Regions from separate parts of the Ensifer sp. PDNC004 genome, predicted to be linked through region 2. Evidence: predicted binding sites of a transcription regulator. Region 2 holds the regulator's gene; each other region holds the start of a gene.
What was found. Region 2 encodes PhoB, which activates phosphate uptake and scavenging genes when phosphate is short. Its sites were predicted from a motif close to TGTCATNNANCTGTCAT; they were not measured.
Positions count from the first base shown of each region.

Region 1: a site for PhoB is predicted at 4,278-4,294, ahead of JVX98_RS11745 (LTA synthase family protein). Genes of this name have one in related genera too.
Region 3: a site for PhoB is predicted at 6,447-6,463, ahead of JVX98_RS23105 (DUF2794 domain-containing protein). Genes of this name have one in related genera too.

Region 1 covers NZ_CP070353.1:768,236-777,815, forward strand. The annotation lists gene JVX98_RS11730 (TadG family pilus assembly protein) at 1-870, opposite strand, end outside; gene JVX98_RS11735 (TadE/TadG family type IV pilus assembly protein) at 872-1,294, opposite strand; gene JVX98_RS11740 (DUF1003 domain-containing protein) at 1,580-2,128, opposite strand; gene JVX98_RS11745 (LTA synthase family protein) at 2,312-4,243, opposite strand; gene JVX98_RS11750 (NAD+ synthase) at 4,512-6,194, shown strand; gene JVX98_RS11755 (hypothetical protein) at 6,198-6,533, shown strand; gene JVX98_RS11760 (TolB family protein) at 6,557-7,384, shown strand; gene JVX98_RS11765 (ankyrin repeat domain-containing protein) at 7,550-9,286, shown strand; gene JVX98_RS11770 (diguanylate cyclase domain-containing protein) at 9,537-9,580, shown strand, end outside.
Region 2 covers NZ_CP070353.1:2,373,395-2,382,974, forward strand. The annotation lists gene JVX98_RS19790 (2'-deoxycytidine 5'-triphosphate deaminase) at 1-811, opposite strand, end outside; SAM riboswitch at 886-964, shown strand; gene JVX98_RS19795 (O-succinylhomoserine sulfhydrylase) at 1,009-2,193, shown strand; gene apaG (Co2+/Mg2+ efflux protein ApaG) at 2,422-2,814, shown strand; gene JVX98_RS19805 (Hsp33 family molecular chaperone) at 2,884-3,873, opposite strand; gene argF (ornithine carbamoyltransferase) at 4,173-5,090, opposite strand; gene JVX98_RS19815 (aspartate aminotransferase family protein) at 5,195-6,394, opposite strand; gene JVX98_RS19820 (GcrA family cell cycle regulator) at 6,816-7,337, shown strand; gene phoB (phosphate regulon transcriptional regulator PhoB) at 7,406-8,089, opposite strand; gene phoU (phosphate signaling complex protein PhoU) at 8,292-9,005, opposite strand; gene pstB (phosphate ABC transporter ATP-binding protein PstB) at 9,056-9,580, opposite strand, start outside.
Region 3 covers NZ_CP070353.1:3,066,970-3,076,549, reverse strand. The annotation lists gene JVX98_RS23130 (heme ABC transporter permease) at 1-691, opposite strand, end outside; gene ccmB (heme exporter protein CcmB) at 856-1,515, opposite strand; gene ccmA (heme ABC exporter ATP-binding protein CcmA) at 1,579-2,229, opposite strand; gene acnA (aconitate hydratase AcnA) at 2,500-5,190, shown strand; gene JVX98_RS23110 (thioredoxin family protein) at 5,396-6,169, shown strand; gene JVX98_RS23105 (DUF2794 domain-containing protein) at 6,484-6,888, shown strand; gene JVX98_RS23100 (GNAT family N-acetyltransferase) at 7,005-7,559, opposite strand; gene JVX98_RS23095 (Bax inhibitor-1/YccA family protein) at 7,682-8,428, opposite strand; gene JVX98_RS23090 (ABC transporter permease) at 8,650-9,580, opposite strand, start outside.

The DNA of each region.
Region 1 (9,580 bases), 1.6 Mb from region 2:
GAGGTTGAGGATCTGCGCGAGCGTGAAGGTGCTCTTGTCGCTGGAGGTCGAAAGCTCGATGCTCTTGAGTGCGGCCGTGACCGTCCCGGACAGGCCCTGGACGAGCCGCATGGAGGCAAGCAGCTGCGGCATTGTCAGGTTTGCCTTCAGCACGTCCTCATAGGAGGCCGCCGTCAGGTTGAGCCTGGTCGCAATGATCTTCAGGAACGGCTGGATATCGATGTCCGCGTCGATGAGCGCCTGGTAATCCATCACCTTGAGCGAGATCGTCGTTCCGAGCATCTGCCCGAGGATTGAGTTGAGCAGCCCGTCATTGAGGCTTGCAAGGCGTGAGCCGACGGAGAAGGCGGCAATCTTCGAACTGGCTGCCGTGCCGTAGACGCTGAGGTCCGGCGCCTTGGTGAAGATCGAGGCGAGGAAGATGTCGCCCTTCCTTTCGAGCATGACCTGCACGGCATCCGTGGGCGTTGCGTCCTTGATGAAGCGCTGGCCGGCATCGACCGACGGATCGGGAACGTAGCGCCCGCGCGTCACGGTTGCGACGCCGTCAAGCTTGGCGGTGTTGATGTCACCGGGCGGCAAGGTCTTACCATCGATGGTCAACAACCCGTTCGGCGTCGACACGCCGTAGTTCAGGCCATTGTTGGCGAAGTGGTTGAGCACGGCCTTCTCCGCGGACGAGACGTTGGCCGCCGCCGCGATCGCGGCGAGATCGACCGTCGACTGCATTTCACGCTTCTGGACGGTGAGGTAGCCGTAGTCGATCGCCAGCGCCATGGACGTGATGACCAAGGGCATGGCCAGGGCGGCCGAGACGCCGATGTTGCCGCTACGTGCACGGGCGAGGGAGCGCATGGGATTCCACAGCATATCAGACCCCTCCGATGCGGATGGTTGCAAAGCGCTCGATCTGTTCGCTCGGCATGGCGAAGGTGAACAGGTTGAAGATCGGCAGGTCGCCGGCGTCGTATTTGATCCGAACGGTGAACTGGTTTGCGTTGTTGGCGTCGTCCTTGACGGTGACGGTCATGCGCGACGACTTGATGAAGGCCTGATCCATCGTCGTGCGACGGATATAGTCGGTCGCGAGCCGTTCACGCTCGGTTTCGGAGAGGCCGGCAATGGCCGTGCGGGCAGCATCGGCGGCGATCTGCTGAATGGAATGGGCGGCACTCAGATAGACGCCGTATGCGATCAGGGTCAGCACGCACATGAAGAAGAGCGGTGCTATTATTGCAAATTCGATCGCAGCGGCCCCGTCTCGGCCACCTAACAGGCGCTTGAAATTGGACATTGCAGCATCTCCGCGTACCCACGTTGCTGTATTTTTCGAATGTCCCTGCACCCCTAACGTGATCCTCAAATATTAATTTTTTCATACTCCGATAAGTTGTTGAATCCCAAGGCATTTCGTGATTGTTGCAAAATGTGTATTCAAAGTTGAATTAGGGTTTATGAAAATGAGCTAGTTTTCGCCCTGCTGCGACGCCTGCGCGCGCCCCTTGTGCGGGCTCTGAGATGCGCGCAAAGGCTGCCGGTTATGTCGCCGGCAGTGAGTGCAGCTTGGGCCCGTATCCGATCACTGCTGTGCGGGCGGCGCGCGGTAATGTTCGAGCTGACGGTTGAGCGCCGCCAGGTCGGCGCGCAGTTCGGAGATCTCGCGCAGCAGCACGTCGTCGACCTTGTGATGCAGCGCGATCAACTCGACCTCCGATTTGAGATTGACTTCGTAATCTTTCGCCGCGGCGAAGCGGTCGCGCTCGGCCTGGCGGTTCTGCGACATCATGATCACCGGCGCCTGCAGCGCGGCGAGCATCGAAAGCACCAGGTTGAGGAAGATGTAGGGGTAGGGATCAAACGCTCCGGTGATGAGCAGCACCGAATTGATCACGACCCAGCAGACGAGAAAGCCGCAGAAGCCGATGATGAAGCTCCAGGAGCCGCCGACGCGGGCGATATTGTCCGCGAGCCTTTCGCCGAAGGAGAGCCCGGCCGTAAACGCCGCGTGGGAATCCGTGGAAAGCGTCCGGCGATCGCGGGCGTGGGCGAGGATGCGGGCCTCGATCTCGCCCAGCTCGCTGATCGGCTTGCCGAAAAGCTGTTTCGAAATGTCGTTGAAATGCGGCATGGGGATCTCCGGTGTTGGCCGGATAAATCTAGGGCATGTCGCGCAAAAGTCCGCAGCGGTTTTGCTTTGCCCGCGTGCGAACCATCAAAAGCTTAAGGCATGGGGGGAATTCAGGCGTCAGCCAATACCGCCATGGCGGAAGGCGCGAAGCCGGACCGGGTGCGACCGGTCCGGCTTCTTGTTTCAGTGGGTTTCGGCAGCGCTTGCGAACAGGTCCGCGTGCGACTTGAAGAACCGGTCGGTCGAGAAGCGGTCGCCGAACATCATGTCGTGCTGCAGGAAGCGGTAGTCACGCAGCAGTGCCGGCACCTTCGGCTGGCGCGACCATTCGGCGACTTCCTTGCCGTTCTTGCGGATCAGCATGTAGCGGTCGACAACGCGGTACTGGTCGTACACCTTGCCGAGGAAACCGGTATAGTAGGGGTGCTCGTAACCGGACTGCTTGAGGATCTGGTAGGAGAGGAAGGCCGGGCTGATGGTGCCGACGTTCTTCTTCGGACCGGTCTTGTTCGACCAGACGACGAGCGGCGTTTCATGCTGCGCCTTCATCTGCTCCTTCGAACCTTTGCGTTCCGCCGTCACGCCCTTCATGAAACCGGTGCTGGTATAGACGGTGTTGAGCGGTGGCAGGTGGTCGCCGAAGAGCACGATGACCGTTTCGCGGTCGCGGTTCTTGGCCCAGTCCATCAGCTTCTTCAGGCTGTCGTCGGCTTCCTTGATGCCCTGGGCATAGGTGGCAAGCACCTGGCGGTCGGCTTCCGGCAGGTCGCCTTCGACCTTGATGGTGTTGTTGGCGTAGCGGTTGGCCTCATAGGGGCCATGGCCCTGGAGCGTGACGGCGAAGAAGAAGAACGGATCGTCCATCGCGTCGGCCTGGCGGATGATCTCGTCGGTCAGAGATTCGTCCGAGGCGAAGATGCCGCGCTTCTGCATCGGCGGCATGTTCTCTTCCGACTTGAACATGTCGAAGCCGAAGGCCTTGTAGACGGCGGTCCGGTTCCAGAACCAGCTCTGGAACGGATGGATGGCGCGCGAGACATAACCTTCGCCACGGAAGAAGGTGGCAAGCGACGGGATCGGATTGCGGATGTACTGCTGGTACGGGATGCTGCCATAGGGCAGGAACGCGTTGGAGAAACCGGTGAGCGCCTCGAACTCGACGTTGGCGGTCATGCCGCCGAACTCCGGCGAGAAGACGTTGCCCGACTGCATTTCGCGGATCGTCGGCATCGGATCTGGCGACAGCTTGACGTTCGGCAGGCGGGTCGGATCCCAGAAGGATTCGCTCATCAGCACGATGACGTCGGGCTTGCCGCGGTGCGAGGTGCCGGCCGGCAGCGGCTTCACCGGGATGCGGTCGATCGCGTCGGCCATGTAGCCGGCGGGCGCGCTGACATTGGCCATCGGCAGGTTGATGGCAAAGGCGAGCGCAAAGCCGTTGTGCTTATAGTTCTCGGTCTGGTCCCACATGATCGGGATGACCTTGAGGCGATCACGGATCCAGGAGAACTGGTTGTAATCCATGATGTTCCAGAAGGCGACGAGCAGCGGCAGCGCGAAGGCGAGGCGGGCCATGCGCTCGCGGGTCGTGAGCTTCGGGAAGGTGCGCCAGGCAAAGCGCAGCAGAAGGGCGATGCCAACGACGGCGACGACCAGGCCGACAGCGATGCCGACGGCCGTCCAGGGGCGGTCCTTCACCAGAACCGGCATCAGTTCCATGATCTGGCGACCGAACAGGAAGTCGGTCGGATAGAGCGGGTCGGACAGGAAGACCTGCTTCTGCTGGCAGACGACGGCGGGGATGATGGCAAGCGGCGCAATCACCACGGCCGACTTGTGCTCGCGACCGAAAATGCCGTCGACAGCGAGCAGGATCAGGAAGAAGGCGCCAACGGTCGTCAGCGCCGGGCGCGTCGGATCGAGCATGTAGGCGATGCTATCGGCAAGCGACTGACGCACGATCAGTTCGACGAGGAATACCAGAACGGCTGCGACGAAGAGGGAGAAGAATGCGCTGCGGGTGGCCGCGAGCGTCTTGGCGTGCCGTGTGGCGAAGCCCGGTCTATCGACATAGACACGTGAGCCTCTCGCAACCGCGGAATCGATACTGGCCAACATATTCTCCAATTTCATAAATGCGTCGTGTAACTGTCATACGCCCGTCATTTTGAACAGGGGATGAATGGTTTCTTAACGGACATGGAGGGTGGCTTTTCGTGGCGTGAAGCCGCGCGAACAGCCCAGCATAAGGACCGGGAAAAACAGAATTTTTCGGTTTTTTTCGTGTCGTTGCGATTGCCTGTGGGTATTTTCCCGCAGATTGCGCTAAAGAACATTGCGAAAGTCAGCTGCAATCGTTCAGGACAGACCGACAGGCCCGCTCATGACCGCCCATAAAAACGCCCCTTCGCTCCTTCGCATCGCCATTGCCCAGCTCAATCCGACCGTGGGCGACATCGCCGGAAACCTGGCCAAGGCGCGTGAGGCGCGCGCCGACGCGGCGCGCCAGGGCGCCGATCTCCTGCTTTTGACGGAGCTGTTCATTTCCGGCTATCCGCCGGAAGACCTCGTTCTGAAGCCGGCCTTTCTGAAGGCGTGTCTCCAGGCCGTCGAAAAGCTCGCTGCCGAGACGGCCGATGGCGGTCCGGGCGTCATTATAGGCTTCCCGCGGCTGGCAAAGACCGGCCGGCACAATTCGGTAGCCGTGCTCGACGACGGTAAGGTGATCGCGGTCCGCGACAAGGTCGACCTACCGAACTACGGCGAGTTCGACGAGAAGCGCGTGTTCGATCCGGGCGAGATGCCGGGGCCGGTCAATTTCCGCGGCGTGCGCATCGGTATCCCGATCTGCGAAGACATCTGGGGCGATCTCGGCGTCTGCGAGACGCTGGCCGAAAGCGGTGCTGAAATCCTGCTGTCGCCCAATGGCTCGCCCTACTATCGCGGCAAGGTCGACGTGCGCCATCAGGTGGTGCTGAAGCAGGTGATCGAGACGGGCCTCCCGATGATCTACGCCAACCAGCTCGGCGGCCAGGACGAGCTGGTGTTCGACGGCGCCAGCTTCGCCTTCAACACCGACAAGTCGCTCGCCTTCCAGATGAGCCAGTTCGAGGAGGCGATCTCGATCGTCGAATGGAAGAAGGGCGACAGCGGCTGGCATTGCGAGCACGGCCTGAAGTCGCGCCTGCCGGAACGGGAGGAGGCGGACTACCGCGCCTGCATGCTCGGCTTCCGCGACTATGTGAACAAGAACGGCTTCAAGAATGTGGTGCTCGGCCTTTCCGGCGGCATCGACTCCGCCATCTGCGCGGCACTTGCCGTCGATGCGCTCGGCGAGGAGCGGGTGCGCACGGTCATGCTGCCCTACCGCTACACTTCGCAGGAATCGCTGAAAGACGCCAAGGAATGCGCCGAGGCGCTTGGTTGCCGTTACGACATCGTGCCGATTTCCGAGCCGGTCGAAGGGTTCCTCAGCGCTCTCTCCGATACGTTTGAAGGTACGGAGTCCGGCATCACCGAGGAAAACCTGCAGAGCCGCACCCGCGGCACTATTCTGATGGCGATCTCCAACAAGTTCGGCTCGATGGTGGTGACCACGGGCAACAAGTCGGAGATGTCGGTCGGCTACGCCACGCTCTATGGCGACATGAACGGCGGCTTCAACCCGATCAAGGACCTCTACAAGATGCAGGTCTACACGATCTCGAGCTGGCGCAACACCACGGTTCCGCCGGGCGCGCTCGGTCCTTCCGGCATCGTCATTCCGCAGAACATCATCGATAAGGCGCCTTCGGCCGAGCTTCGCCCGAACCAGACGGACCAGGATTCGCTGCCGCCCTATCCGGTGCTCGACGACATTCTCGAATGCCTGGTGGAAAAGGAAATGGGAACGGACGAAATCGTCGCTCGCGGCCACGACGAGGCGACCGTTCACCGGGTTGAGCATCTGCTCTACATCGCCGAATACAAGCGCCGGCAATCGGCGCCGGGCGTCAAGATCACCAAGAAGAACTTTGGCCGCGACCGCCGCTACCCGATCACCAATCGCTTCCGCGATCGGGGCTAGGGAGTGGACACCCGCTCCGAAGAGACGGACGGCCGACAGGGCCGTCCAGAATTTACGGAGGAGGAAATCCGGCTCCTGCGACTGTGGTCGGCGAGCGACGTTTCGGCCGGCCGGCAGCTTTCGGCGCAGGTCGGCTATTTCGCGACGCCTGCGATCTTCGGGACCTATGGCCTTGCGACGGGGAGCCTCACTCTCGTCGGCGTTGCCTTCATCTGCATCCTGCTCCTGCTGGCCTGGGGTCTGCTCACCACCTGGCGGGATCGGCGCGATTCCATCCTGATGCAATCGGTCTGTTCCAAGGCGTTGGCGACGCTGCCGGTCGGTGAAGACAAGAGATAGCGGCCATATCCGGGGAGAAGAGCATGCGCAGTTCCGTCGAAATCCACGACATCTTGACCGGCAAGACGCGGGTTGTCTGGCAGACGGACAGGCTGGTCGAGGCGCCAAACTGGTCGCGCGACGGTGAGCATCTGATCATCAATGGCGACGGCAGGCTCTATCGGCTTAGTCTCGATGGATCCGAACCGGTGGAGATCGACACCGGCTTTGCCACGCTCTGCAACAACGATCACGGCCTCTCGCCGGATGGTAAGACAATCGCGATCAGCGACAAGACCGAGTTCGGAAAATCGGCGATCTATCTGCTGCCGGCCGAAGGCGGCACGCCGCGGCTCGTCACCCGCAACCTGCCGTCCTATTGGCACGGCTGGTCGCCCGACGGGAAAACCCTGTCCTATTGCGGGATCCGCGACCAAGTCTTCGACATCTACACGATCTCCGTCGATGGCGGCGAGGAGCGGCGGCTGACCCATGGCGAGGGCCGCAACGACGGGCCGGACTGGTCGGCAGACGGCGAATGGATTTATTTCAACTCCAGCCGTACCGGACAGATGCAGATCTGGCGGATCCGCCCGGACGGACGCGACGTCACGCGGATCACCGACAGCCCCTATGGCGACTGGTTCCCGCATCCGTCGCCTGATGGTAAGCACCTGCTGGTGCTTTCCTATGACGGCGATGTCTTCGATCACCCAAGAGACCTCGATGTTCGCTTGAGGCTGATGGACATGGACGGCGGCAATGCCCGCATCCTGTTCGCGCTCTTCGGCGGGCAGGGAACGATCAATGTTCCGAACTGGGCGCCCACGGGCAATCGTTTCGCCTTCGTCCGCTACGAACCGGAAAGCTGACCGCGCTGGACAAGTATATCGGGACCATGCTAGCGATGCGGTCGTTCGCAGGGCGCATCCGATCCGCGGGAAGGGCGAGGCCCACCTGTCTCACTGAACTTGGTTGCCACACCTCTTTTCAGTCTGTGGGCGCGGATACCGGACGTGAATGAAAGGAGGTCTTTCATGATCACGCGCGATCTTTCCGCGAACATTACCCTCGATACGATCCGCAAACAGGCCAGGGCTTTTTTGAAGGCCGTCAAGGCTGGGGATGCCAGTGTTAGGCAGCGGGCGCTTCCCTACTTCTCCGAACCGACCGCAATGGGCCTTCAGGATGCCCAGCTGGTGCTGGCCCGCGAATTCGGCTTTGCCAGCTGGACGCGGCTGAAGCGGCATCTGGAGAAGGCCGAGAGCGGCACGCCGTCGACCGAACAGGTCGCAAACCGGTTTCTTGCTCTGGCGACGGTCTCCTATTTCGGCGACATCGCCGCCGATCCCGAGCGGTTCTCTCAGGCGCTCGATCTGCTCAAGGAACATCCTGAGATTGCCGGGGACAGCATTCACGTGGCCGCCGCACTCGGGGACGCCGCGGCGATCGACCGCTTTCTCGATGGCGACCCGAAACTTGCAGAGAAGCGCGGTGGTCCGTTTGACTGGGAGCCGCTGCTCTATGCCGCCTATGCCCGCGTTCCCGGCCGCTCGTCGCTGCCGGCGGGCGCCCGCCTGATCGTGCGCGGGGCTGATGCAAACGCCTACTGGCTCGACGACGGCCAGTATCGTTTCACCGCTTTGACGGGCGTTTTCGGTGAGGGCGAGGCAGGGCCGGAGCGGCAGCCGCCGCACCCGGATTGCCTTGCCTTTGCGCGGCTGCTGCTGAATGCCGGTGCCCGGGCCAATGACAGCCAGGCGCTCTACAACCGGATGTTCGAGCCGGACAATTCCTGCCTCCAGTTGCTTCTCGATCATGGCCTCAATGCCGACGACCGCAACAACTGGCTGGTGCGCAACGATGGCGGTCTGGTCGAAAACGGCGAACGCGTCTTCGACTATCAGCTTGCCTGGGCGCTGGAAAAGCGGATGGCAGATCGCGTCCGGCTGCTCGTCGCGCACGGGGCCGACGTCAATCGCCCAATCAAGGGGCGCACGCCCTATCAATGGGCGGAGCTCGGCGGCGATCCGGCGCTGGCGCAATACCTCGTGTCGCGCGGCGCGACCGAAGCACCGCTGGAAGATGTCGAGCGGCTGGCCCGCGCCATCGGCGAAGTGAAGGCCGACGAGGCGAGGGAACTCGTCGACGCGGATCCGACGCTTGTGGCCCGAACCCAGGCCGCGCACCCGGCTATCCTGCACGAGGCGGTGGGCGAGGACCGGCACGATGCTGTGGCGCTGATGCTGTCGCTCGGCTTCGACGTCAACTGCATGACCTCGCGCACGCCGTTGCACGAGGCGGCGCTGCACGGCCATGTCGCAATGGCGCGGCGCCTGCTCGATCACGGCGCCAATGCCTCGGCCCGCGACCCCTACCATCATGCACCGCCGATCGGCTGGGCCAAGTACAACGGCAAGGACAAGATGGTCGCATTCCTGAAGGATCAGCCGCTCGATGTCTTCGCAGCCGCGTCCTTCGGTGTGACCGCGCGCCTCGCCGATATCCTCGACCGGCAGCCGGATCTGATCGAAACGCCATTCGGCACGTTCCGCGGCCGCGGCCGGCCGGAACCGCAGCACGACTGGATGACGCCGCTGGCCTTCGCGGTGATCAACGGGCAGGCAGAATCGGTACAGCTGCTTCTCGAAAGGGGCGCGAATGCGCGCCTGCGGGATGGCGCCGCGGGTCCATCGATACGCGATCTTGCCGTAGAGCAAGGCAATGCGGAGATCATCGCCTTGCTGCGCGCTTCGGCCGCCACTCCGCAATAGGCTGTGCAGGAGGAGGCGCGGGCGACTGCCCGCACCTCCAGATCTCCGCTGCGACCGCTGATTGTCGGGTGATTCAGTCGGTTGAAATCGTTAATTATTTTATCACCAGCTTATTTAAGCCAAACTTCGATATTGGCCGCTAGGGTGCCCTCAGTATCGGCTGCCATCGTTGCGCATCGCACCTCCACAAGTGCTAGAATGCCCGGCATGGCCGGTGCGGACGAGGGGGACTGGCGTGGTGGAAAAGGCGTTGCGGCAGGCAAAACGGGACAAGACGGTCTGGGCGATCCATGC
Region 2 (9,580 bases):
CATAAAGCGGCGGCACATGCACGGCCTCGCGCGAGACGAGAATGTAGAACTCATCCGGATCGAGGATCATTTCGTCGCGGCCGCGGCTATAAAGCGGCTCCCAGAAATCGAAGATCGCGTGCTGCGCCTTCTTGTCGACGTCGATAACCGCCGTGTGGTGCTTGCCGCGATAGCCGATCAGGCCTTCGGGTCCGGTGCCCTTCAGATCGATCGACAGCGCGATACCGCCGCCGCTGACATTCGGCTTGTCGCTCGCCACCAGCACGTCGCTATCATGCAGCGCCTGCAATTCCTGCTCCGACAGGATCGATTGGCCCATGCGGAAGCGGATCTGCGACAGGCGCGAGCCGCGGCGCACGACGATCGGGAAGGTGCGCGGGCTGATTTCGAGATAAAGCGGACCGCTGTAGCCGGCCGGGATCTTGTCGAACTCCTGGGCGCGGTCGGTGATGACGCGGGTGAAGATGTCGAGGCGGCCGGTCGAGCTCTTCGGGTTGGCCGAGGCCGACATGCCCTTGGGCAGCGCCAGGCTTTCCATCAGCGGCACGATGTAGACGCAGCCGGTCTCCAGCACCGCACCCTCGGTCAGGTCGACCACGTGCAGCTTCAGCCGGTCGAGCTTGTCGGCAACGAGATGAGACGGACCCGGCATGAAGCTGGCGCGGACGCGAAAAGCCTTGGCGCCGAGGCGCAGGTCGAGGCTTGCCGGCTGGATCTGATCGTCATCCAGCGGCTTCTCGCTCTTCAGGCGTCCCGATTCGAACAGCGCGGCGATCGCGCGATCGGCCAAAATCCCAGTGTCGCGGCCCATTGCAGTCCTCTTTTCAGTTGCGAGACAAAACCAAACTCCGGGAATTGACGCAAGCGTACCCTGGCAGTATTGAAGCTTTATCCCGTGGTGATTTGGCCGGTCGGCTTGCAGCCACGTTAAACAAGTAGCTAAAAAGGCCGGGTGTCAAACCGGCCCTTCACGCGGCCGGTTTTTTTGTTTTTGAAAGTGATCGTCACATGAGCAAAAACTGGCGCCCCGCAACGCAACTGGTCCATGGCGGCACGACCCGCTCCCAGCACGGCGAGACCTCCGAAGCGATCTTCCTCACCCAGGGCTTCGTCTACGAGACTTCGGAAGCCGCCGAGGCGCGCTTCAAGGGCGAGACCGAAGGTTTCATCTACGCCCGCTACGGCAGCCCGACCAACGACATGTTCGAAAAGCGCATGTGCATGCTGGAAGGCGCTGAAGACGCGCGCGCCACCGCATCGGGCATGGCCGCGGTCACCGCCGCCATCCTCTGCCAGCTGAAGGCCGGCGATCATATCGTCGCTGCCCGCGCGCTCTTCGGCTCCTGCCGTTGGGTGGTCGAGACGCTGGCGCCGAAATACGGCATCGAATGCACGCTCGTCGACGGACGTGATCTCGCCAACTGGGAAAAGGCGATCCAGAAGAACACCAAGGTCTTCTTCCTCGAAAGCCCGACCAACCCGACGCTTGAAGTCATCGACATTGCCGGTGTCGCCAAGCTTGCCAACCAGATCGGCGCCAAGGTCGTCGTCGACAACGTCTTTGCGACGCCGCTCTTCCAGAAGCCGCTGGAACTCGGCGCCCATATCGTCGTCTATTCCGCCACCAAGCATATCGACGGCCAGGGCCGATGCCTCGGCGGCGTGGTGCTTTCCGACAAGGAATGGATCAACGAGCACCTGCACGACTACTTCCGCCACACCGGCCCGGCGATGTCGCCGTTCAACGCCTGGACGCTGCTGAAGGGCATCGAGACGCTGCCGCTGCGCGTGCGCCAGCAGACGGAAACGGCCCGCCGCGTCGCCGACTTCCTGGCGGAACAGCCGCAGGTCGCGAAGGTCATCTATCCCGGCCGCAAGGACCACCCGCAGGCCGACATCATCGCCAAGCAGATGACCGGCGGCTCGACGCTCGTCGCGTTTGAACTGAAGGGCGGCAAGGACGCTGCCTTCGCGCTGCAGAATGCGTTGGAGATCGTGCGCATCTCCAACAACCTCGGCGACAGCAAGAGCCTGATCACCCATCCGGCCACGACCACGCACAAGAACCTGACCGACGAGGCCCGTACGGAGCTCGGCATGTCCGCCGGCACCGTGCGCTTCTCGGCCGGTATCGAGGATAGCGACGACGTGGTGGAAGATTTCGCCCGCGCGCTGAAGGCCGTGAAGGCCTGATTTTACGAAGACGCGGCCGCCGTGACCAACGGCGGCCGACACCCCTTGCCGGCAGCCGCGCAAGGGCATTCCAGCGGCACGGCGCTTAGGCGCCGGACGCGTTTCATCCGCCCGATCGCACCAGCACGACCATCCGTCCCATCGTGGGATCGCACAATCTTGCCGTTATTCTTGACGAAACCATCTTGCTGTAGAATACCCTGAAAGACCTGAAGCAAGGTGATGCCCATGTATCGCGCTTTGACCCGCGACATAGAAGTTACGGTGGAGCCGTACTATCTCGAAGAACAGTCGGATCCCGATGACGGCCGCTATGTTTGGGGCTATCGCATCGTCATCTCAAACCACTCGGACGCGACCGTGCGGTTGATGACGCGCTACTGGCACATTACCGATGAGAATGGGCAAGTCGACGAGGTCAGCGGCCCGGGCGTCATCGGCGAGCAGCCGCTGCTCAATCCCGGCGATACCTATGAGTATTCGTCCGGATGCCCGCTGGATACGCCCTCGGGCGTGATGTTCGGTCACTACAGCATGGAATCGGAAGGCGGAGAGACCTTCAACGTGGCCATCCCCGCCTTCTCGCTCGATTCACCCGGGCTCGTGCGCACCCTGAACTGACGCCATCCGGAACAGCCTGTCCTTCACTGACGTCGCTCTAACTCGCGGCCAGTCGACCGGAGGCGCCCGCTACTGCGGGCGCACCTCGCTAGCTTCGAAGCGATAGGTCGTCGAGCAGAACTCGCAGGTCACCTTGACTTCGCCATCGTCGATGGTGCTTTCGAGGTCGTCCGTGCTCAGGTTGGACAACACCGACTGAAGCTTTTCGCGCGAGCAGCTGCAACGGTCATAGACCGCTTGCGGTTCATAGACGCGAACGCCGCGCTCGTGGAACAGGCGATAAAGCAGCCGCTCGGTTCCGACCATCGGATCGGTCAATTCGTCCATGTCGATCGTTTCGACCATCACCTTGGCTTCGGCCCAGAGATCGTCGTCCTCGAACGTGCTTTCGCCGTCATCGCCGTCGCCGCCCGAGAGGTCGGGCTGGCGCATGCGCTCCGGCGCTTCTGGCAGGAACTGCGCGACCATGCCGCCGGCGCGCCACCGATGGCGCGGCTTGCCGTTTTCGTCGCGATCGAGAAGCTCGGCCACACCAAGGCGCACCTTGGTCGGGATCTGCTCCGACTGACGGAAATAGACGCCGGCGATTTCTTCCAGCGTCGCTCCGTCGAGCGCAACGATACCCTGGTAACGCTGGGTATGTGCGCCCTGGTCGATGGTGAAGGCGAGCACGCCCTTTCCGAGCAGCTCGTGCGAAAGGGTTCGGCCGTCCTTTTCGGCAGCGGCAAGCGCTTCCTGATCGTAGCGGGCATAGGCGCGCACGCGATCCGGCGTCGAGAAATCAGCGACCACCAGATCGACCGGGCCATCGCCCTGGGTCTGGACGATCAGCTTGCCTTCAAACTTCAGCGAGGTCCCGAGCAGCACGGTGAGCACGACGGTTTCAGCAACCAGGCGCGCGACCGGAAGCGGATAGTTGTGGCGCTCGAGGATTGCGTCCAGCATGGGGCCGAGCTGCACGGCGCGGCCGCGCACGTCGAGGCCTTCCACCTGGAAAGGCACGACGTGATCGTCACCGGCAAAGTCGAACTCACCAAGCCCTGGCGTCATGTCAGTCATGTCTTGCTCCTTGCCTTCAGCCACCAAGTTGCACCAGAGATATTGCTATCCCCGCGCAACGTGCTCGCTGTCTCAGTTGATCCCGCGATAAACGGATTGTCCACCAGGTATGTGCCGCCGCCATAGCAACGCACCACCTCGACGGTTGCGCGCTCACTACTTTCAGGAGCGCCCGTATGCCGCCTAAATCGTGTCGCACGTGGACAATGTCAAGTGCGGTGCACACGCCCCTATATGGCGCACGCTCGGCGGAGCGCACCGAAGCCTCTTCGCCGCAGTCGCGCGACCGGGAAGCCGGCTCAGACGAGCCCCATGCACCAGGCGATGACCGACTTCTGCGCGTGCAGGCGGTTTTCCGCCTCATCGAAGACCACCGACTGCGGGCCGTCGATCACGTCGTCGGTGACCTCTTCGCCGCGGTGCGCCGGCAGGCAGTGCATGAACAGCGCATCGGAGGCCGCACGCTTCATCAGCGCCTCGTTGACCTGATAGGGCTGGAAGACGTTGTGGCCGCGGGCGCGGTGTTCCTGGTTCATCGAAATCCACGTGTCGGTCACGACGCAATTGGCGTCGGCGACGGCCTGTTCGGCGTCATGACACAAGAGGACCTCGCCGCCATTGTTGCGCGCCCAATTCAGGAACTTGTCCTGCGGCTCGGAGCCGAGCGGCACGGCCATGTTCATACGGTAGCCGAAACGGGCGGAACCTTCGATCAGCGAATGCAGCACGTTGTTGCCGTCACCGGTCCAGGCAATCGTCTTGCCCTTCACCGGACCGCGATGCTCCTCGAAGGTCAGGATATCGGCCATGATCTGGCAGGGGTGGGTATCGTCGGTCAGGCCGTTGATGACGGGGACCGTCGCATGTTCGGCCAGCTCCAGAAGACGGCGGTGGTCGGTGGTGCGGATCATGATGGCGTCGACATAACGCGACAGGACCTTGGCTGTGTCGCCGATCGTCTCGGCGCGGCCGAGCTGCATTTCGGTACCCGACAGAAACAGGGTTTCGCCGCCGAGCTGGCGCATGCCGACATCGAAGGAAACGCGCGTACGGGTGGAGGGCTTTTCGAAGATCATCGCCAGCATCTTGCCGGCGAGCGGCTTCTCGGCGGTTCCGGCCTTGGTCGCCGCCTTTCGGACGCGCGCATCGTCGATGATCGTCCGGAGGTCGGCGGCCGTCATGGCCGAAAGATCGAGAAAATGTCTGGTGCCTGCCATCGTACTCGGTTCCTGTCTGAAAAATCGGTCCCTGGTGCGGCACGCTATCGACGTGCCCGCACGAAGGTCATTCTAACGCCTTAGTCGGCCCTGGGTCGCTACCTTCAGGCCGCGGCGTTGCCGCTTGCCTTGCGAACCGCCTCGGCGGCGCGTTCGATACGCGCCAGGCCCTCGCGGGCCTCCTCGGCCGTGATCGTCAGCGGCGGCAGCAAACGCAGTACGTTTTCGCCGGCCGGCACGGCCAGAAGCTTCTCCGCGCGAATTTCCTTCAGCAGATCGGCCGAAGGGCCCTTCACCTTGATGCCCAGCATCAGACCGTCGCCGCGGATCTCATCGATGACATCAGGGAAACGGTCCTTGAGCGACGCAAGACCCTGACGGAAGACCAGCGCGACATCGCGCACATGCGTGAGGAACCCGTCGGCCAGAACGACGTCGAGCACGGCATTGCCGACAGCCATGGCCAGCGGGTTGCCGCCATAGGTAGAGCCGTGCGTGCCCGCCACCATACCTGATGCGGCTTCCTCGGTCGCCAGGCACGCGCCGAACGGGAAGCCGCCGCCGATACCCTTGGCGACCGCCATGATATCCGGACGGATATCGGCCCATTCATAGGCAAACAGCTTGCCGGTGCGGCCGACGCCGGTTTGAACCTCGTCGAGGATCAGGAGCAGGCCGAACTCGTCGCAGAGCGCGCGCAGTTCCTGCATGAACTCCTTGGTCGCCGGGCGGATGCCGCCCTCGCCCTGGATCGGCTCGATCAGGATCGCTGCAGTTTCCTCGGTGATCGCATTCTTGACGGCAGCGATATCGCCGAACGGGACTTGGTAGAAGCCTGGCGCCTTCGGCCCGAAACCTTCGATGTACTTCTGCTGACCGCCGGCGGCGATCGTCGCGATCGTGCGGCCGTGGAAGGCGCCCTCGAAGGTGATGACATGGAACTTCTCCGGGTGACCCTTGGAGAAGTGGTAACGCCGTGCCGTCTTGATGGCGCATTCCAGCGCTTCCGCACCCGAATTGGTGAAGAACACCTTGTCGGCAAAGGTCACTGTGGTCAGCCGGCGACCGAGGCTTTCCTGGCCCGCAATCTCATAGAGGTTGGACAGGTGCCAAACCTTGTCGGCCTGCGCCTTCAGCGCCTCGACGAGGTGCGGGTGCGCGTGGCCGAGCGAGTTCACGGCAACGCCGGCACCGAAATCGAGATAACGCGTGCCGTCTTCAGCGATCAGCCAGGCGCCCTCTCCTCGCTCGAAACGCAACGGCGCGCGCATGTAGGTATCGTAAAGCGGCGTTGTTGCAGTCATGCGAGGCTCTCCTTCACTCCAGATCGACATCGATCCCGCGCCTCACGCGGGCCGATAAAAATCAAAAATGCCGCCTTTCGGCGGCGCAGGCACTATTCCCATTTCGCGGTGCAATGTCAACAAAACCAAGCCTTGCAGCGCAACATGAAGGGTCGATTCCTGGCAGCAGAAAAATCGTCCGGGAGGGCTTGCAAAAATGCAACGCTGGCCGAGCAAGTTGGGGAAAACTACGAAATCGATTCGGCCTGATTCCCGGGACTCTTGCCACAGAGTCCAGCGGTCAGTACGTTAACATTCAATTACTAGACGCATGCGGCGGACCTAGTCACCAAAAGAGTTATCGCGTTTGCAACCCCGGGGTTCAGCCGGGGTGCGGTGAGGGATTCTGCCATCCCCAACGCTGAGAACGGAGAGTGCAGAAATGAACTGGACTGACGAGCGGGTGGAGAAACTGAAGAAGCTTTGGTCCGAGGGCCTGAGCGCAAGCCAGATCGCGGCACAGCTCGGCGGCGTCAGCCGTAACGCTGTCATCGGCAAGGTTCACCGCCTGAGCCTGCCAGGTCGCGCCAAGGCCGGTGGCAGCACCACGACGGCGGCCCGTCCGAAGCGCCCGACTTCGGCACCGCGCGCGCCGAACTACGCTTCGCGCGTTTCGACCCGCCCGGTTGCACGCGCGGCCGGCGCTGTCGTTCTCAAGGAAGAAATCGAAGTCGATCTCGTTGCCGAGCAGGATTTCAGCACTCGGACCGACGTTGTCGTGCCGATGTCGCGTCGCCTCGAGCTGACCCAGCTTACCGAGCGCACCTGCAAGTGGCCGATCGGCGACCCGCTGAAGGAAGAGTTTCACTTCTGCGGCAACGATTCCCCGGAAGCCTCGCCTTACTGCACCTTCCATGCGCGGCTGGCCTACCAGCCGTCGGGGGAGCGCCGCAGGGCCCGCTAAGAAGCCGGACAGCATCACAAAAAAAGGGGCCGATCGGTCCCTTTTTTTGTTGGCGACTTTCAGACCGCTCAGCTTTCGAGCGAATAGCCGGCGCCGCGAACGGTGCGGATGACGTCGGGCATGTTCGAGAAGTTCAGAGCCTTGCGCAGACGACCGACATGCACGTCGACGGTGCGCTCGTCGACATAGATGTCATGCCCCCAGACGCCATCCAGAAGCTGCGAGCGAGAGAAGACGCGGCCCGGCGAGGACATCAGGAACTCCAGAAGACGGAACTCGGTCGGGCCGAGGCGCACTTCGCGGCTGCGGCGATGAACGCGGTGGGTCTCGCGGTCGAGTTCGATGTCGCCGCAGCGAAGCAGCGTCGAGAGCACCTCGGGCTTTGCCCGGCGCAGCATCGCCTTGACGCGCGCCATCAGCTCCGGCGTCGAGAAGGGCTTGACCACATAGTCGTCGGCACCGGTCGCCAGACCCCGGACGCGCTCGCTTTCCTCGCCGCGCGCCGTCAGCATGATGATCGGCAGACGTTCGGTCTCCGGGCGCTGGCGCAGCCGGCGGCAAAGCTCGATGCCGGAAACACCGGGCAGCATCCAGTCGAGGATAAGCAGGTCGGGCAGCCGCTCCTGAAGCCGGATCTCCGCCTCGTCGCCCCTGAGGATCGTGTCGACGTCGAAGCCTTCGGCTTCCAGATTGTAACGCAGCAGAACGCTCAGCGCCTCTTCGTCTTCGACTACGGCGATTTTTGGCAACATCAGGTAACGTCTCCTTACCGCGGGCGGCCTTTGGGCTCATCGGCCCGGCCGGCGCTCAGACACTCTAAATCTGGAGCACATCCGCCGATTTCAAAGGCGGGGCGAAAACCGCGTGCTTCAGATACAGGAACTCGGGGCCGCGACCGAAGCCGCGACCGGATCAGATTTCAAAGGGCATGCATGCTTGCGGCGCGCTTGGCGCTCAGTCGTTGACCGAGCCCAGCGTCGACGTGGTGTCATCCTTCGGACGCTCGCCTTCCGGCTGGGCGCCCGTCGCCATGTAATAGATCGTCTCAGCGATATTGGTCGCATGGTCGCCGATGCGCTCGATGTTCTTGGCGCAGAACAGAAGATGCGTGCAGGGCGTGATGTTGCGCGGATCTTCCATCATGTAGGTCAGAAGCTCGCGGAACAGCGAGGTGTAGATCGCATCGATCTCCTCGTCGCGCTCGCGGATGCTGTTGGCCTTCTCAGGCGAGCGCGAAGCGTAGACGTCGAGCACCTCCTTGAGCTGGACGAGAGCAAGCTCTGCCAGGTGCTCCAGGCCGCGGGCGAGCTTGCGCGGAATGCCGGATCCGGCAACCGCGATCACGCGCTTGGCGGTGTTCTTGCCAAGGTCGCCGACGCGTTCCAGATCGGAGGCGATGCGGATCGACCCCATGATCTCGCGCAGGTCGGCGGCGACCGGCTGGCGCTTGGCGATCGTGACGATCGCCTTCTCGCCGATCTGGCGCTCGGCGTCGTCGAGAACGGTGTCGTCCGAGATCACCTTCTGTGCGAGAGCGAGGTCGGAATTGACCAGCGCGCGAACGGATTCGGCGACCATCTGCTCGGCGAGACCGCCCATCTCCGAGATGCGGCGCGTCAGGTACTTCAGTTCTTCGTCATAGGCGGACATGATATGCATGGACATGATCGTCGATCCTTACGGGCGCTTTGCAGTTACTGTTGCAGCCTTATGCGGCCTCAGCCGAAGCGGCCCATGATGTAATCCTGGGTGCGCTGGTCATCCGGATTGGTGAACATCTTGTCGGTGTCGTTCTCCTCGACGAGATTGCCGAGGTGGAACATGGCGGTGCGCTGCGAAACGCGGGCGGCCTGCTGCATCGAATGGGTCACGATGACGATCGTGAAGTTCGTGCGCAGTTCGTGGATGAGCTCTTCAACCTTGGCCGTCGCGATCGGATCAAGCGCAGAGCAGGGCTCGTCCATCAGGATGACTTCCGGGCTGACGGCGACCGCACGGGCGATGCAGAGGCGCTGCTGCTGACCACCGGAAAGGCCGGTGCCCGGCTCCTGCAGACGATCCTTTACCTCGTTCCACAGACCGGCCTTCTGCAGGCTGGTCTCGACCACTTCGTCAAAATCGGCCTTGGTGCGGGCAAGTCCGTGGATGCGCGGACCGTAGGCGACGTTGTCGTAGATCGACTTCGGGAACGGGTTCGGCTTCTGGAAGACCATGCCGACGCGGGCGCGCAGTTCGACGACGTC
Region 3 (9,580 bases), 690 kb from region 2:
TGCGCATGGCGGCGATGTGCAGCGTGAAGAACAGCAGCGTAAATGCGATCGCCATCACGATCAGCGGTCGCAGGAACTCCGGATCGATCGTCGGCCCGTCGAGCCGCATGACGCTCGCCGGCTGGTGCAGCGTGTTCCACCATTCGACCGAGAACTTGATGATCGGGATGTTGACGAAGCCGACCAGGACCAGAATGGCCGAAACCTTGGAGGACCGGGCGGGATCGTCGATCGCGCGGTTGAGCGCCATCAACCCGAGATACATGAGAAACAGCACGAAGACCGAGGTCAGCCGCGCGTCCCAGACCCACCAGGTGCCCCACATCGGCTTGCCCCAGAGCGAGCCGGTGACGAGCGCCAGGAAGGTGAAACAGGCACCGATCGGCGCTGCTGCGCGCGAGGAGACGTCGGCAAGCGGATGGCGCCAGACGAGCGTACCGAGGGCGGCGAGCGCCATCACCGAATAACACATCATCGACAGCCAGGCGGCCGGCACGTGCACATACATGATGCGCACCGTCTCGCCCTGCTGGTAGTCGCCTTCCGTCGTGAAGGAAAGCCAGAGGCCGGCAACGAAGAACAGCGCCGTCAGCCCGGCGAGCCAGGGCAGCAGACGGTCGGCCAGCGCCAGGAACCGCGTCGGGTTGGCGAGATCGCTGAATTTGCGGATGGCCAGGCTGTTTTCGCTCATGTTGGCTCTTTAACGCTTAAGGCGCCCGGCTGCAATTGATCCGCGTCAATCGCCCGATCACGATCGAGTTGGAGCGCGGACCATAAATGTGTTCGATCTGAACAGTTTAGCGCCAAATCCATGGGAACGCCGCAAACACTTTCGCCCGTTCTGGCGCGATTGCGTCAATCGGACGCGTGCCGAAGGGCGGCAGCGGCGGCGACCGGGCCGATGACGGCGAAGAACAGGGTGATCGCCGCAAGGATCATCAATGGCGGCAGGAACGGGGCCGGATCCTCGATCGCCGCATAGACGGCGCTGACACCGAAGATCAGCACCGGGATCGCCAGCGGCAGCACCAGGATCGATACCAGCAGCCCCCCACGCGGCAGCGACACGGCAACGGCAGCACCCACTGCACCGATGAAGGTGATCGCCGGCGTGCCGATCAGAAGCGTCAGCATGGTGGCGCCGATGGCGATCTCGCTCATGTTCATGAAGAGCCCGAGCAACGGCGAGGCGATCACCAGCGGCAGGCCGGTCGCCGCCCAATGGGCCGCGCATTTGACGAAGACGGTGGCAAGCAGCGGCGTTTCCTGCATCAGCATCAGGTCGAGCGAGCCGTCGTCGCGCTCGGCCTGGAACAGCCGGTCGAGTCCGAGCAGCGAGGCGAGCAGCGCCCCAATCCAGAGAATGGCGGGTCCGATGCGCGAAAGCAGGTTCAGGTCCGGACCGACGCCGAAGGGAATGACCGCCACCACCGTCATGAAAAAGAGCACGCCGATCATCGCCCCGCCGCCGGCGCGGATCGACAGCTTGAGATCGCGGAAGAAGAGCGCGATCATAGCGGCAGTGTCCGGCTGGGCACGGGCGCGTTTTCCGGCAATGGGCGTCCAGGCATCGCGTCCCTATGCATCATGCCAGTGGTCTCCCGCCAGATGCTCGAACCCCGTCATGTGCAGTTCCTTCGTGCGGTCGAGCCCGAGCGGCTGGTGGGTCGCCGCAATGACGATGCCGCCCTTGCCAAGATGCGCCTTCACCAGGTCGGCAAACAGCCGGTCGGCGCCGGCGTCAAGGGCTGCTGTCGGCTCGTCGAGGATCCAGATCGGCCGATAGGCAATGAGCAGCTTCGCCATCGCCATGCGCCGCTGCTGTCCGGCCGAGAGATAGCCGAAGGGCAGATGAGCGATATCCGGCAAGCCGACCGCTTCGACGGCCTCGGTGAGCGTCGCGCCCTTCCCTCCTGGTGAATCACCCATGAAGTCCCGCCAGAAGGAGAGATTTTCCGCGACGGTCAGTTCGCGCTTCATCGCGTTGCGGTGTCCGAGATAGTGGCTGATCTCGGATGGATGGGCTATTTCCGGGGGGGCATTCTCAAGTTTCAGATGCCCGCTTTCGGGCCTCAACAACCCCGCCAGAACCCGCAGCAAAGTCGACTTTCCCGACCCGTTCGGGCCTGTCACGACAAGGGCTTCGAAGGCGCCGAGAACAAAGGAAATATCGTTAAAAATCAGATCCTCACCGCGCTTCGCGCTCAACCCTTCAGCCATGAGGCGCATGAACTATCAGCTTCCCTTCACTCTCTTTGTCGCAGGGCAAAAAAAGTCCCCTTTCGACCTTCGTTGCTCTGGCACGTTTTGGAGAAATTATCTATAAGGCGGCCAACACGCCAGCGGTCGGCGTGAATTTCATCCTAGCGCCGAACATGGAATGATTTTCCACGTACGGACAGCGGAAATGGCCGCACCCGCATCCCAATTCGCGCTTCACAGGCGCTCGGGCGTTCGTACGTCAGTTTTTGGCGATCAGACGGAACGGGGTATTATCCAGTGTCCAAGTCCCTAGATAGCTTCAATTGTCGCTCCACGCTCACCGTCAACGGTGTGGACTACGTCTATTACAGCCTGCCCAAGGCTGAGGCGAACGGTCTCGCCGGCGTATCCAAGCTTCCCTACTCGATGAAGGTTCTGCTCGAGAACCTGCTGCGCAACGAAGATGGCCGCTCCGTCACCAAGAAGGACATCGAGAACATTGCCGCCTGGCTCAACGACAAGGGCACGGCTGAAAACGAGATCGCCTACCGTCCGGCCCGCGTGCTGATGCAGGACTTCACCGGCGTTCCGGCCGTCGTCGACCTCGCCGCGATGCGCGACGCCATGGTCTCGCTCGGCGGCGACCCGGAGAAGATCAACCCGCTCGTTCCCGTCGACCTCGTCATCGACCACTCGGTCATCGTCGACGAATTCGGCACGCCGAACGCCTTTGCCCGCAACGTCGAACTCGAATACGAGCGCAACGGCGAGCGCTACCGCTTCCTGAAGTGGGGCCAGCAGGCATTCAAGAACTTCCGCGTCGTGCCTCCGGGCACCGGCATCTGTCACCAGGTCAATCTGGAGTATCTGGGCCAGACCGTCTGGACCCGTGAAGAAGATGGCGAGATCACCGCCTACCCGGATACCTGCGTCGGCACCGACAGCCACACCACCATGATCAACGGTCTCGGCGTTCTCGGCTGGGGCGTCGGCGGTATCGAGGCGGAAGCCGCGATGCTCGGCCAGCCGGTCTCCATGCTTCTGCCCGAGGTCATCGGCTTCAAGCTGACCGGCAAGCTCAAGGAAGGCGTTACCGCGACCGACCTCGTGCTCATGGTCGTCCAGATGCTGCGCAAGAAGGGCGTTGTCTCGAAGTTCGTCGAATTCTTCGGCCCGGGCCTCGACAACATGACGCTCGCCGACCGCGCCACCATCGGCAACATGGGCCCGGAATACGGCGCGACCTGCGGCTTCTTCCCGGTCGACAGCGAAACCATCAACTACCTCACCATGTCCGGCCGCGAAGAGAGCCGCATCGCTCTCGTCGAAGCCTATTCCAAGGCGCAGGGCATGTGGCGCGACGGTGACGGTTCCGAGCTCGTCTTCACCGACACGCTCGAACTCGACCTCGGCGACGTCGTTCCGGCCATGGCTGGTCCTAAGCGTCCGGAAGGCCGCATCCCGCTCGAAAACATCGCCTCGGGCTTCGCCACCGCACTTGAAGGCGACTACAAGAAGCCGGGCCAGCTTTCGAACCGCTACGCCGTCGAAGGCACCGATTTCGATCTCGGCCATGGCGACGTTGCCATCGCTGCGATCACGTCGTGCACCAACACCTCCAACCCGTCGGTCCTGATCGCTGCCGGCCTTCTCGCCCGCAACGCGGTCGCCAAGGGCCTGAAGTCCAAGCCGTGGGTCAAAACCTCGCTCGCACCGGGATCGCAGGTCGTCGGCGAATACCTCGCCAAGTCTGGCCTGCAGAAGGACCTCGACGCGCTCGGCTTCAACCTCGTCGGCTTCGGCTGCACGACCTGCATCGGCAACTCCGGCCCGCTGCCGGCGCCGATCTCGAAGACGATCAACGACAAGGGCCTGATCGCCGCCGGCGTTCTCTCGGGCAACCGTAACTTCGAAGGCCGTATCTCGCCGGACGTCCAGGCGAACTACCTCGCCTCGCCGCCGCTCGTCGTCGCCTACGCGCTTGCAGGTTCCGTCCAGAAGGACCTGACCAGCGAGCCGCTCGGCGAAGACAAGGACGGCAAGCCGGTCTTCCTCAAGGACATCTGGCCGACCTCCAAGGAAATCCAGGAGTTCATCTTCAAGTACGTCACCCGCGAACTCTACGCGACCAAGTACGCCGACGTGTTCAAGGGCGACGAAAACTGGCAGGCCGTTCAGGTTCCTCCGGGCCAGACCTACGCCTGGGACGATGGTTCGACCTACGTCCAGAACCCGCCCTACTTCGTCGGCATGGGCAAGTCCGGTTCGGGCATCTCCGACATCAAGGGCGCCCGCGTGCTTGGTCTCTTCGGCGACAAGATCACCACCGACCACATTTCGCCGGCCGGTTCGATCAAGGCTGCCTCGCCGGCTGGTGCCTACCTCATCGGTCATGGCGTCGGCGTTGCCGACTTCAACCAGTACGGTACGCGTCGTGGCAACCATGAGGTGATGATGCGCGGCACGTTTGCCAACATCCGCATCCGCAACCACATGCTCGGCCCGAACGGCAAGGAAGGTGGCTACACCATCCACTATCCGTCGAAGGAAGAGATGTCGATCTACGACGCCGCCATGCAGTACAAGGAAGAGGGCGTTCCGCTCGTCATCTTCGCCGGCGTCGAATACGGCAACGGCTCGTCGCGCGACTGGGCTGCCAAGGGCACCAACCTGCTCGGCGTCAAGGCCGTCATTGCGCAGTCCTTCGAGCGTATCCACCGCTCGAACCTCGTCGGCATGGGCGTCATTCCCTTCGTCTTCGAGGAAGGCACGACCTGGGAATCGCTGGGCCTCAAGGGCGATGAGATCGTCACCATCGAAAACCTCGCCAACGTACAGCCGCGCGAAAAGCGCGTTGCCAAGGTCACCTATGGCGACGGCAGCGTGAAGGACGTGCCGCTGGTCTGCCGTATCGATACGCTCGATGAAGTGACCTACGTCAACAACGGCGGCATCCTGCAGACGGTTCTGCGCGACCTCGCCGCTTAATCGCGCGAGCGCAGACAAGGCTCTGGAGCCGGGACGCCGACAGGCGCCCCGGCTCTTTCTTTGAGGTGCAACTGCCGCGATCCGGCTGCTGGATCGCACTCACTTGCCACCTCACTCCAACGTGACTTCCCGTTGATGCAGGGGCGTCGTATGTAGTGAACTCCCCCACAAGGAGTAGGCCGACGGCCGGTAACGAAGTGACGCCATGACATCCGCAGACCGTTCTTTCATTCGTCCTGTTGCGCTGGCTCTCGGGCTGCTCGCAGCCGCCACTACACCCGTCGTGGCGCAGGAGAAACAGGCGGTCAAGGGCGTTGTCGAACTGTTCACCAGCCAGGGCTGCTCGTCCTGTCCGCCGGCGGATGCGGCGCTGAAGTCGCTGGTCGACGAAGGCGATGTGGTGGCGCTCGCCTATCACGTCGACTACTGGAACTATCTCGGCTGGGCCGACACGCTGGCATCGAAGGAAAACACCGAGCGGCAATATGCCTATGCGCGCATGCTCGGTCGCAACGGCGTCTACACGCCGCAGGCGATCCTGAATGGCCGCGACCATTTGAACGGCGGCAACCTGCAGGCAATCAAGACGCGGCTGGAAACGATGAAGGCGGAAGGCAAGGGGCTTGCCGTTCCCGTCGACGCCAAGATCCTTGGTGAAGAAATCCAAATCACCGTCGGCAGCGGTATCGGCAAGGCCAATGTCGTCGTCGTCTATTTCGATCGCGCCAAGATCGTGAAGATGGAAAAGGGGGAAAACAGCGGCAAGGAAGTCCCCTATTGGCATGCGGTGCGTGACATTCAGACGATCGGCATGTGGGACGGCCAGCCTGCGACCTTCACGCTGCCGGCGACGGTGCTGACCGAGCGCCCCGGAAACAGCGGCTGCGCGATCCTGCTGCAATCGATGAAGGACAAGGAAACGCCGGGCGCCATCATCGGCGCTGCGGCCGTGCTCGCCGGCCCTCAGGGCAAATTGTAGGGACGGCGAAGCCCAAGGGGTTGGTTCGGCCCGGCAGCATCGAGGGGCTGGGGCTGAGGGTTCGAAGTTACCGGACCGAACCGGCCATAACTGCGTTCGGTGAACTCCCGCAGCATGACGATCTGACCGGACATACGGTGGCAACGACTCTGTCCGTCAGCGCCCGCGAGTTTTGCGATGAATTGGGGCGCCGGTTTGACTGAAATGGGGCAGAGGCAAGAAATGACCTCACCGTCCCATGGCTTCCGGCTTGCTTTTCGGCTCGTGTCAGGCACACTGTAATCGTTCTGTCACAACAGAAGGCCGGATTGCCGATGACCGATGAGCCGGATTTGCCGCAAGGCGAGGCGCGCCATCAGCGCGAGACCACTTCCGAAGTGGTCGTCGATCTTCACGAATACAAGAACGCCAAGAACGCTCCCCCCATCACTTTCCATCGCCGCGAACTGGACCAGATCCTGTGGGTCTACGGCCGCATGGTCGGCGAAGGCGAGTGGCGGGACTACGCCATCGACCACTTGAGGGACCGCGCGGTCTTCTCGGTGTTCAAGCGTTCGGGCGAAATGCCGCTCTACCGGATCGAGAAGAACCCGAAACTGGCCGCGAAACAGGGCGCCTATAGCGTGCTGAACATTCACGGCACGATCCTGAAACGCGGCCACGAGCTCGCCCAGGTGCTCAAGGTGTTCGACAAGGTGCTGAGGCTGGTGGAAACCTGACCACCCGGGAAAGGGTGCCATCAGGACGCACGCCGACGTCACAGGCGGCAACGGCCCGATTTGGCTACCGCGCTGCGAGCGCACTTCGCCGACCGAGACCCTTCAGCAAGCGACGATCACTGGTAGAGCGTGTCCGGATAGACGTCTTCCGGCGGGTCGGTCGCCTGTCCCTCGCCAAGCGCGAGTTGCATGATCGTCGTGTCGAGCCAGCGGCCGTGCTTGAAGCCGGTCGCTTTCATCGTGCCCTGGAGTTCGAAGCCGAGCGACCGGTGTACGGCGATCGAGGCTGGATGGGCACCACCGATCACCGCGACCATCTGGCGGAAGCCGAGCTCCGTGCAACGCCGGACGAGTTCGACCAGCAGCGCCTTGCCGGCGCCCTTGCCGCGGGCTTCCGGCGCCAGGTAGATGGAATCCTCGACCAGGAAACGATAGGCCGTGCGCGTGCGGAAACCGGATGCGTAGGCATAGCCTATGATCGTCCCGCCCTCGTCTACCGCGACCATATAAGGGTAGCCGTTGCCGATGATCGTTTCGAACCGGGCCCGCATCTCCTTTTCGGATGGCGGGTTGATCTCGTAGGTCGCAACGCCGTGCAACACGGATTCGCGATAGATCTCGGTGATGACGGGAAGATCGGCCAGGGTGGCGTCGCGCAGGGTCAGGGACATGGCTTTAGACTTGATCCCAAGGTTTCGTCGTCCTTTCACTCCCACGGAGCCCGGACGCTTTCAAGCTGCTTCAAGAAACAAAAAAGGCGGCCGAAGCCGCCTTTTCCGTCCGCTGTTCAGACTTAGTTGTTCCGGTTGCCCATGAACTGGAGCAGGAACATGAACAGGTTGATGAAGTCGAGGTAGAGCGTCAGCGCGCCCATGATCGCCTTGCGGCCGGCAACGGTGCTGTCATCGGCTTCAAAGTACATTTCCTTGATCTTCTGCGTGTCGTAGGCGGTGAGGCCTGCGAAGATCAGCACGCCGATCACGCTGATCGCGAAGGCGAGCGCCGAAGAGCCGAGGAAGATGTTGACGATAGACGCGATGATGACGCCGAACAGACCCATAATCAGGAACGAGCCCATGCCGGACAGGTCCTTCTTCGTGGTGTAGCCGTAAAGCGACAGGGCGCCGAACGAAGCGGCGGTCACGAAGAACGTCTGAACGATGCTCTGGCCGGTGTAGATCACGAAGATCGACGACAGCGACAGGCCCATCAGGGCGGCATAGATCCAGAACGTCGTCTGCGCGGCAGAAACGCTCATGCTATTGATGCGGAAGCTCATGAAGAACACGAGTCCCAGCGGCGCCAGCATCACCACCCACTTCAGCGGGCTCGTGTAGATCGCAGCACCGAAGGCAGTCAGCTGGCCATCCGAAAACGCCATCTGGAAGGCCAGGTAGGCCGCGACGCCAGTGATCGCCAGACCAAGCGCCATCAGGTTGTAGACCTTCAGCATGTATGCGCGAAGGCCTTCGTCAATCACGGCACCCGCCTGAGCGCCGGCGGGCGACATTCGGGTTTGGTAATTTCTCAGATCAGCCATTGTTTCCTCATTCAAGCTCCGGTGGATGTTACGGTGTCGGGCGGCGAGTATCGCCCTGGAAGATGAGCTTCCACGCCCAGGCGCCGCTGCGGAGCTCCAGCATGCCTGTGGACAAATATGATGCCGAAACCCGCTGCACACAAGACCCGGCACTCCCGGATTCCGTTTCACCGGACCGATTCAGTCCGGTGCAATAGGGATTTACGGTTAACTCGGCCCGTTCAAAGTTCGCGCAGGACCGGCGCCGCCTTCTGCCCGAGAATGCGCCATGTACCGGCAAGTCCGATGCCGACCGTCATCACCAGCGCCGCCACAACCGTCAGGATCGCCACGTCAGGCAGGAAGCTCGATGGCAGCGTCATGATGCGGCTGACGACGAACCAGGCGGCGATACCGCCGGCAAACAGCGCAAAAACGGCGGTTGCAAGACCGAGGATCGCGTATTCGTAGCTGAACGCCTTGATGAGCGTCACCCGCGTTGCCCCCAGCGTCTTCAGAACGACCGCGTCATGGACGCGCGCCCGGTTGCCGGCAGCAAGCGCGCCGGCCAGCACCAGCACGGAAGCGACCAGCGCCACTGCCGCCGCCGCCCGGATCGCCGTCGCCAGCTGCCCGAGCAGACCATTCACAATGTCGAGAGCATCCTTTACCCGCACGCTGGTGATCGTCGGATAGGCATTGGTGACGGCCTTCAGAACCGCCGCCTCCTCTTCCGGCGTCGCCGACGGATCGATCACCGTCGCCAGCCAGGCATGCGGTGCGCCGGCAAAGGTATTCGGCGAGAACACCATGACGAAGTTGATCGACAGCGATTCCCACTCGACATTGCGGAAGTTGGCGATCTTGGCGGTGATGTTGCGGCCGAGCACGTTGACCGTGACCGTATCGCCGATCTTCAGGCCGAGTTCGCCGGCCTCCTCGGACGAAAAGGAAACCAGGGGTTCGCCGCTGTAGTCGGCCGGCCACCAGGTGCCCTCGGACAGCGTCGAGTTCTCCGGCTTGTTCTTGGCGTACGTGATGCCTCGGTCGCCGCGCAGCACCCATTGGCCTGCGGGCGGCACGTTGCGTCTGTTCACGTCCTCGCCGTTGAAGGCGGTGATGCGGCCGCGCAGCATCGGCACCTCGATGACCTTGCCCTTCGGGATCGCCTGG